Regions from separate parts of the Burkholderia sp. Ac-20344 genome, predicted to be linked through region 1. Evidence: predicted binding sites of a transcription regulator. Region 1 holds the regulator's gene; each other region holds the start of a gene.

The links. Region 1 encodes FliA, which starts transcription of late flagellar genes. Its sites were predicted from a motif close to CTAAAGTTTNNNNNNNNNNNGCCGNTA; they were not measured.
Region 2: a site for FliA is predicted at 963-989, ahead of G3N64_RS32385 (flagellin). Genes of this name have one in related genera too.
Region 3: a site for FliA is predicted at 739-765, ahead of G3N64_RS04680 (DUF4088 family protein). Genes of this name have one in related genera too.
Region 4: a site for FliA is predicted at 1,256-1,282, ahead of flgK (flagellar hook-associated protein FlgK). Genes of this name have one in related genera too.

The regions. Positions count from the first base shown of each region.
Region 1 is NZ_JAAGPP010000289.1:1,511-3,679, forward strand. It holds gene G3N64_RS38285 (MinD/ParA family protein) at 1-618, shown strand, start outside; gene G3N64_RS38290 (RNA polymerase sigma factor FliA) at 641-1,375, shown strand; S-adenosyl-L-homocysteine riboswitch at 1,463-1,578, shown strand; gene ahcY (adenosylhomocysteinase) at 1,611-2,169, shown strand, end outside.
Region 2 is NZ_JAAGPP010000150.1:4,569-6,737, forward strand. It holds gene G3N64_RS32375 (TonB-dependent receptor) at 1-234, shown strand, start outside; gene rpsU (30S ribosomal protein S21) at 386-598, opposite strand; gene G3N64_RS32385 (flagellin) at 1,081-2,169, shown strand, end outside.
Region 3 is NZ_JAAGPP010000009.1:28,699-30,867, forward strand. It holds gene G3N64_RS04670 (AzlC family ABC transporter permease) at 1-382, shown strand, start outside; gene G3N64_RS04675 (AzlD domain-containing protein) at 379-717, shown strand; gene G3N64_RS04680 (DUF4088 family protein) at 879-1,661, shown strand; gene G3N64_RS04685 (hypothetical protein) at 1,785-2,169, opposite strand, start outside.
Region 4 is NZ_JAAGPP010000118.1:19,848-22,016, reverse strand. It holds gene flgJ (flagellar assembly peptidoglycan hydrolase FlgJ) at 1-168, shown strand, start outside; gene G3N64_RS29150 (flagellar brake protein) at 388-1,143, shown strand; gene flgK (flagellar hook-associated protein FlgK) at 1,339-2,169, shown strand, end outside.

The DNA.
Region 1 (2,169 bases):
ACGCTGGCGGGCGCCTGGCTGCGCGACGGCGAGCGCACGCGGGTCGCGGCCGGCTTCGGCCTGTGCGGCGCCGCGCGGCTTGCGCGCATCGGCTACACCGACGCGCAGTTGAGCGATTTCATCGACGGCCCGGCCGACATCGTCCTCGTCGACGCGCAGCTCGGCGCCGACGGTTCGTTCTCGGCGCTCGCACGCGAAGCGCACGACGTGCTGGTCGTCACGCGGGTCGCCGCACAGGCGATCACCGAGGCGTACGCGTGCATGAAGCGGCTGCATTTCGCGCACGCGTTCGCGCAGTTCCGCGTGCTGACCAATCACGTCGGCAGCCACGCGGACGCGAGGGTCGCGTTCGACAACCTCGCGGGCGTCGCGAGCCGCTACCTGACGGTGTCGATTGCCGACGCGGGGTGCGTGAGCGCCGATCCGCTCGTCGAGCATGCGCGCGAGCTGATGCGTGCCGCGGTCGACGCGTTCCCGTCGTCGGCCGCCGCGCGCGACTACCGGCAGATTGCCGCCGACCTGCTGTACTGGCCGATGCGCCCGCGTTCGGGTGCGGGCCGCGCCGTGCACGCGGGCGGCAAGCCGTCGTATGAGGCGGGCGCGGCACACGCCGCGTGATCGCCACCGGAAGGAGAGAGCCATGATGTACAACGCTCAAGGAAAGATGTCCCAGGCCGACGTGCTCGCGCAATATGCGCCGCTCGTGCGACGCCTCGGGCTGCAGCTCGTCGCGAAGATGCCGGCGAGCGTCGACCTCGACGACCTGATCCAGGCCGGCATGATCGGCCTGATGGACGCGGCCGGCCGCTACAAGGAAGACCAGGGCGCGCAGTTCGAGACCTACGCGACGCAGCGCATCCGCGGCGCGATGCTCGACGAGCTGCGCAGCAACGACTGGCTGCCGCGCAGCCTGCGCAAGACGTCGCGCGAGGTCGAGCACGCGGTGCACCAGGTCGAACAGAATCTCGGCCGCTCGGCGAGCGAGACCGAGATCGCGCAGCACCTGAACATGCCGCTCGACGAATACCAGGGGATGCTGCAGGACCTGCACGGCAGCCAGCTGATCTACTACGAGGATTTCGACCGCGCGGCCGACGACGAGCCGTTCCTCGACCGCTACCGCGTCGATCACGCCGATCCGCTGTCGGCGCTGCTCGACGAGCACCTGCGCGAAGCGCTCGTCGAGGCGATCGAGCGGCTGCCGGAGCGCGAGAAGCTGCTGATGTCGCTGTACTACGAACGGGGTCTGAATCTGCGCGAGATCGGCGCGGTGCTCGAAGTGAGCGAGTCGCGCGTGTGCCAGCTGCACAGCCAGGCCGTCGCACGGCTGCGCGCGCGGCTGCGCGAACAGGCGTGGGTCGGCGCGGAGTCCTGACCCTTTCGTGACGGCCGCGCGCGTCGACGCCGCGCGCGGGTGCCGCGGGTGCGCATTCTGCGCGCCAATTTGCTACAATCCCCTCCGTTTTCCGAGGAGCGTTGCGACGGACCACTCTGCGTCCGCCAGGCTCGGAAGGCTTCACCAAGCAGCCGTGCGGCAAAACCGCGCCGGCCCCGCTTCCTGAACGGCGCTCACGTCACCAATCTAGAAACTTTTTAGAAAGGAGGGCGTGATGAACGCCATTATCGATTCCAAAGCTACCCACGATTACGTCGTCGCCGACATGGCGCTGGCCGGCTGGGGCCGCAAGGAACTGAACATTGCCGAGACCGAAATGCCGGGCCTCGTGCAGATCCGCGACGAATACAAGGCGCAGCAGCCGCTGAAGGGCGCGCGCATCGCCGGTTCGCTGCACATGACGATCCAGACGGGCGTGCTGATCGAGACGCTGAAGGCGCTCGGCGCGGACGTCCGCTGGGCCTCGTGCAACATCTTCTCGACGCAGGACCACGCGGCTGCCGCGATCGTCGAAGCCGGCACGCCGGTGTTCGCATTCAAGGGCGAATCGCTCGACGAATACTGGGAATTCTCGCACCGCATCTTCGAATGGCCGAACGGCGAATTCGCGAACATGATCCTGGACGACGGCGGCGACGCAACGCTGCTGCTGATCCTCGGTTCGAAGGCCGAGAAGGACCGTTCGGTGATCGCGAAGCCGACCAACGAGGAAGAAGTCGCGCTGTACAAGTCGATCGCGAAGCACCTCGACGCGGACCCGGCCTGGTACTCGA
Region 2 (2,169 bases), on a different contig from region 1:
GCGAAATTCACCGGTGCGACGCCGCTGCGTGCGGCGGGCGGCCTCGACGCGCCGGGCTTTCTCGTCGTCAATGCGGGCGCGCGCTACCTGACGCGGGTCGGCCGCCACGACGTGACGCTGCGCGCGTCGATCGACCACGTGCTGAACCGCCGCTACTGGGAATACCAGTACGCGGACTACGTGAAGCCGGGCGACCCGCGCACGGTGAGCCTGAGCGCGAAGATCGACTTCTGAACGGCGAGCCGGCGGTCGCAAGCCGCCGGCCATCGGCCGGAACGGCCGCACCGCAGCGGCCTCGGGATTTTCCCGGACCCCAAAAGCAAAACGGCGGAGCGGCTTCTTTCGAAGCACGCTCCGCCGTTTCGCGGCAAACCGTCAGACGCTCTTAGTGGAGCTTCTTCGGCAGCATCTGGCTGCGCAGGCGCTTGTGCAGGCGCTTGACGGCTGCTGCCTTCTTGCGCTTGCGGACTGCGGTCGGCTTTTCGTAGGACTGGCGCTCACGCAGTTCAGCGATCAGGCCATTTTTTTCGATAGCACGGCGAAAGCGGCGAATCGCCACTTCGAACGGCTCGTTTTCTTTCAGAAGAATCGTCGTCATGTCGTTCCTAAATTGCTTAAACGGTCAAAAACGTAGCGGCCAAGCGCCACGCACCGGCCATCCGAGCGTCCCCACAAACAGGCGAAACGAGCGGAAATACGGCCTCGGAGGCCGGAAAAGAGAGGCGGAAAGCACCGCGAGTACGCTTCACAGCCGCGTGCAGCGCCGCGTTTGACTGCCAGCAGACATGCCGATAACGGCAGAGGCTTGACAGAAATCTCAATTCAGCCCGCCATCATAGCAGGGAATCACAGACAAAACCACCCTTTTGTCGATCGCGTGTGCACAGGCGAACGACTGCGTGTCCGGGCCCGCCCGAAATGACAAAGAAGGATAAAAAATCGGGCCGAATCTCAACGCGCCCCTCAAGTTTTGTTTTGGTGCGCCGAAATCCTGCTCTGAGGCGGCCAGCAATGAACGAGTGCTTCCGCCGACGCCAAAAACGGCTTTCCAGGGCTTTCGGCTTAAACAGGAGATTTTCCATGCTCGGAATTAACAGCAACATCAACTCGCTGGTTGCACAGCAGAACCTCAACGGCTCGCAGAACGCCCTGTCGCAGGCAATCACCCGCCTGTCGTCGGGCAAGCGCATCAACAGCGCGGCAGACGACGCAGCAGGCCTCGCGATCTCGACCCGGATGCAGACCCAGATCAACGGTCTGAACCAGGGCGTGTCGAACGCGAACGACGGCGTGTCGATGATTCAAACGGCATCGAGCGCACTGTCGTCGCTGACGAACAGCCTGCAGCGTATCCGCCAGCTGGCCGTTCAGGCATCGACGGGCACGATGTCCACGACCGACCAGGCAGCACTGCAGCAAGAAGTTGCGCAACAGATCCAGGAAGTGAACCGTATCGCGTCGCAAACGACGTACAACGGCACGAACATTCTCGACGGCTCGGCAGGCATCGTGTCGTTCCAGGTCGGTGCGAACGTCGGCCAGACCATTTCGCTGGACCTGAGCCAAAGCATGTCGGCTGCGAAGATCGGCGGCGGCCTGGTGCAGAAGGGCCAGACGGTCGGCACGGTCACGGGCCTGTCGCTCACGGCAGCTGGCGCGTACACCGGCTCGGGCGCAGCGATCACCGCGATCAACGTGACTTCCGACGGCCAGGGCGGCTACACGTTCTCGGACCAGAACGGTCAGGCCATCACGTCGGCCGCAGCAACGGCAGTGTTCGGCTCGAACGCGACGGCAGGCACGGGCACGGCAGTCGGCGCACTGTCGCTGCAATCGGGCGCAACGGGCGCCGGCACCACCGCGGCACAGCTGACGGCAATCAACAACGCGATCGCGCAGATCAACGCCGTCAACACGCCGAAGACCGTATCGAACCTCGACATCAGCACCGTCAGCGGTGCGAACGTCGCGATGGTGTCGATCGACAACGCGCTGCAAACGGTGAACAACGTGCAGGCAGCACTCGGTGCGGCACAAAACCGTTTCACGGCAATCGCAACGGCGCAGCAGGCAGAATCGACCGACCTGTCGTCGGCACAGTCGCAGATCACCGACGCGAACTTCGCGCAGGAAACGGCGAACATGTCGAAGAACCAGGTGCTGCAACAA
Region 3 (2,169 bases), on a different contig from region 1:
CGCCTTTGCGCACTACCGGCACTTCCCGCCCGGTGCGATCGGCCCCCACTACTTCTTCGGCTCGGGGCTCGCGATGTACCTGAACTGGCAGGTCTGGACGCTCGCAGGCATCGGCTTCGACGCGGCGTTCCCGGGCCTGCAGTCGCTCGGCCTCGATTTCGCGATGGCGGCCACCTTCATTGCGATCGTCGTCCCGCAACTCGGCACGCTGCGCTATTTCGCGGCGGCCGTGACGGCCGGCACGCTGGCGTACTTCTGGCAGGGCTGGCCATACAAGCTCGGACTGCTCGGCGCGGTCGCCGCCGGCGTCGCGATCGGCATTGCGCTCACGCTGCTGCACGAACGCATGCGCGCCGGCTCGCGCACGGAGGCCGCCTCGTGAGCTACGCGCTGCTGATTCTCGGGATGGCCGCCATCACGTACGCGATCCGCTCGACGCTGTTCCTGTTCGGCGAACGGCTGACCTTCCCGCCGCTCGTGCGGACCGCACTCGGCTTCGTGCCCGTCACCGTGCTGACCGCGATCATCGTGCCGATGACCGTTTCGCCGCACGGCGGCACGGCCGAGCTGACCTGGCGCAATCCGCAGCTCGTCGGCGCGCTGGCGGCCGTGCTCGTGTCGGCCGCAACGCGCCGCCCGCTCGTGACGATCGCGGCGGGGCTCGCGGTGTTCTTTTTCTGGCAAGGAGTCGCGCTGCCCCACTGGCTGCCCGACTGAGCCCCCGCTCGGTCACGCACGCTCAAGTTTCCGCCCGGCACGCCGATATAGGGAGTGAAGACCCGCCACCGGCCTCGGCGCGCACCGGTCAGTCGACGCTGCGCCCGCCCCGGTGCGCCGTGCCGGCCGTCGGCTTGCGCGGGCCGCCATCGAGACGATTCATGGGCCAGATCACCCTTTCCCTCAAGGACGACACGCTCGAGTCCCTGCGCAAGGACTACGACGCATTCGTTCGCGTGTCGCTGAAACTCGACCCGCAGTTCGCGACGCCGTCGTTCGAGGATTTCCTGCGCGCCAAACTGCTCGACAACATGGTGCCGCTGACCGAGCACGCGGTGCAGCGGATGCTGCAGGGCGGCCAGTACGCGTGGGCAAAACGCGCGCTCGACAAGGAATTTCCGGACGTCGTCGCCATCCTGATGCGACAGGCCGGCGAATTCGGCTTCGGCTTCGCGTCGCGCTCCGAATGGACCCCCGACGAACTCGCGAAGGCTTGCCGCGACTGGGCGAAAGCGATCGTCGCCGAAGCGCAGGGCGACCCGTCGCTGATCGACCCGCTCGCATCGCAGATCAAGGCGGCCGCGCAAGACATCCAGACGCTCGAGGAACTGATGCAGACGCCTGCGTGGCGGCTCGCGGAATCGCTGCGACAACGGGTCTACGAAGCCAAGCTCGCGTGCGAGATGAGCGTCGGCAGCACCGCGCGCGACAAGCTCGGCGAACTGCGCGGGCTGCTGCGTCTCGGGCTCGCGCACGGCTCGTTCCAGAAGCAGGAAGCGCAGCAGATCATGGAATACCTGCGGTTGCTGAAGCCGGAGATCTTCGTCGAGGAACCGTACGACGTCTTCGCCCGGCTCGCCGCATGGTTGCGCAGCGTATTCACCCCGGCTGCCGCGCGGCCGGCGCAGAGCCAGGGACAAGGGCAAGGACAGCGCCGGCCGTAACGGCGCGCCCATCTGCATCAACGCATGAAAGCGGCCCGGTTCGCGTTGCGCGAACCGGGCCGTCGGATGGCCGCCGTCGCGACGCGCCGTCCGGGACGAGCGTCGCGCGGCGCCGGGCACCGCTTACTGCGTGGCGCCCTGGGCCGATGCACCGCCCTCCGCGCCGACGGATGCGCCGCCTTCGGTCGCTTCGCCGGCCTTCGCCTTGGCCGAACCGACATGGCTCTTGGCCGACTTCGCGGCATGCTTCGTGTGCTTCTTGGCCGAGTGGACGGCCGACGACGCCGTATCCTTCGCGCCGTCGGCTGCCGCGCCGACCGCATCGGTTGCACCGCCGACCGCATTGCCCGACGCGTTCGCGCCCGCACTGCCCTGCATGCCGGCACCGGCACCCGCCGCCGGCGTCTGCGTCTGCACGCCGGCCCCGGCTGCGCCCTGCACCGCCGTACCCGTCTGGGCAAATGCGGCCGAAGTAGCGAACGCCGTCAGCGCGGCACCGATCAGCATC
Region 4 (2,169 bases), on a different contig from region 1:
GCGATGACCGATTACGCGAACCTGCTGAAGAACAATCCGCGCTACTCGGGCGTGCTGAGCGCGAGCCGCAGCGTCGAAGGCTTCGCGCACGGGATGCAGAAGGCCGGCTACGCGACCGACCCGAACTACGCGAAGAAGCTGATTTCGATCATGCAGCAGATCGGCTGACGGCCCCGTCGGCTCCCGCTGTCGCCCCCTCTGAACCGCGCCCGGCAGCCCGCCGTGCGCGGTTTCAACGTTTGCGCGAAAAAAATCCCCCATTTCGATCTAAACTTTCGGTCAGCACTGCCGCTAAGTGTGAGAGACCTGCGACCGGGCCCCCGTTCTGGCCCGGTTTTATTGCGCACCGGTTGCCCGGGCGCCCATGACAAGAAAGACCGGCTAGCCATGAATATCGAAACGTCGACGGACCCCAGCCTGGATGCAGGCCACTCCGGGCCCGACTATGCCCGCCGCAATCCGCTGGAAATCGGCGTGCAGCTACGCAACCTCGTCAACCGCGGCGATTTCCTGACCGTCCAGTATCCGGGCGGCCAGCTCGTCACGCGCCTGCTCGAGGTGGATGTCGGCGCACGGACGTTCACGTTCGACTGGGGTGCGCTGTCCGAGCAGAACGCCGGCATCCTCGGCGCGTCGCACTGCACGTTCGCGGCCGCGCCGGAAGGCGTGCGCGTCGAATTCTCCACGGGCACGCCGCGCGAGACGCGCTACGAGGGGCTGCCCGCGTTCGTCGCCGATTTCCCCGAGGTGCTGATGTGCATCCAGCGCCGCGAATATTTCCGCGTCGACGCGCCGATCGTCGACCCGTTCCTGTGCCGCGGCAAGCTGCCGGACGGCGAGGGCTTCCTGTTCGAGGTGCATAACCTGTCGCTCGGCGGGGTGGGGCTGCGCACGGCCGACGAACGCGTCGAGGCGCTCGAGGTCGGCACGCTGCTGCCCGACGTCGAGCTCGAGCTGACCGGCCACGGCAAGCTGTCGCTCGACCTGCAGCTCGTGTCGCAGCGTTCGACGCAGATGCCGAACGGGTCGCGGCGCTACCAGCTCGGCTTCCGCTACATGTCGCTGCCGGGCAGCGCGGAGAACACGCTGCAGCGGTTGATCACGCAGCTCGAGATGAAGCGCCGCTCGCTCGCGCGGGCCTGACGCGCAAGCAGTGGCCGGCCCCGCCCGGGGCCGCCCGCACACCGCCGCCGGCCCGGTCGGCCGCACGCTTCGACCCGCGACGCGCGAGTGCGCGTCGCGCATGCATTTTTTCCTCAATTTTTCCGATCCGCGGCCGTTATACCGGGAGTCACGCAACCCGGCGGCCGCAGCGCGGCCGGCTCATCAGGATCGCGCATGTCCAACACACTCATGAACCTCGGCGTCAGCGGCCTGAATGCCGCACTCTGGGGCCTCACGACGACCGGCCAGAACATCAGCAACGCGGCGACGCCGGGCTATTCGGTCGAACGCCCCGTCTATGCCGAGGCGAGCGGCCAGTACACGAGCAGCGGCTACATGCCGCAGGGCGTGAATACCGTCACCGTGCAGCGGCAGTACAGCCAGTACCTGAGCGACCAGCTGAACGGCGCGCAGACGCAGAGCGGCGCGCTGTCGACGTGGTATTCGCTCGTCACGCAGCTGAACAACTACATCGGCAGCCCGACGTCCGGCATCTCGACCGCGATCACGAACTACTTCACCGGGATGCAGAACGTCGCGAACAGCGCGTCCGACTCGTCGGTGCGGCAGACCGCGATGAGCAATGCGCAGACGCTCGCGAACCAGATCACGGCGGCCGGCCAGCAGTACGACGTGCTGCGCCAGAGCGTGAACACGCAGCTGACGAACACCGTGACGCAGATCAACGCGTACACCGCGCAGATCGCGCAGCTGAACCAGCAGATCGCGTCCGCGAGCAGCCAGGGCCAGCCGCCGAACCAGCTGATGGACCAGCGCGACCTCGCGGTGTCGAACCTGTCGAACCTCGCCGGCGTGCAGGTCGTGCGCAACAGCGACGGCTACAGCGTGTTTCTCGCGGGCGGCACGCCGCTCGTCGTCGCGAACAAGAGCTACCAGCTCGCGACCGTCGCGTCGCCGTCCGATCCGAGCGAGCTGACCGTCGTGTCGCAGGGCATCGCCGGCGCGAACCCGCAGGGGCCGAACCAGTTCCTGTCCGACGCATCG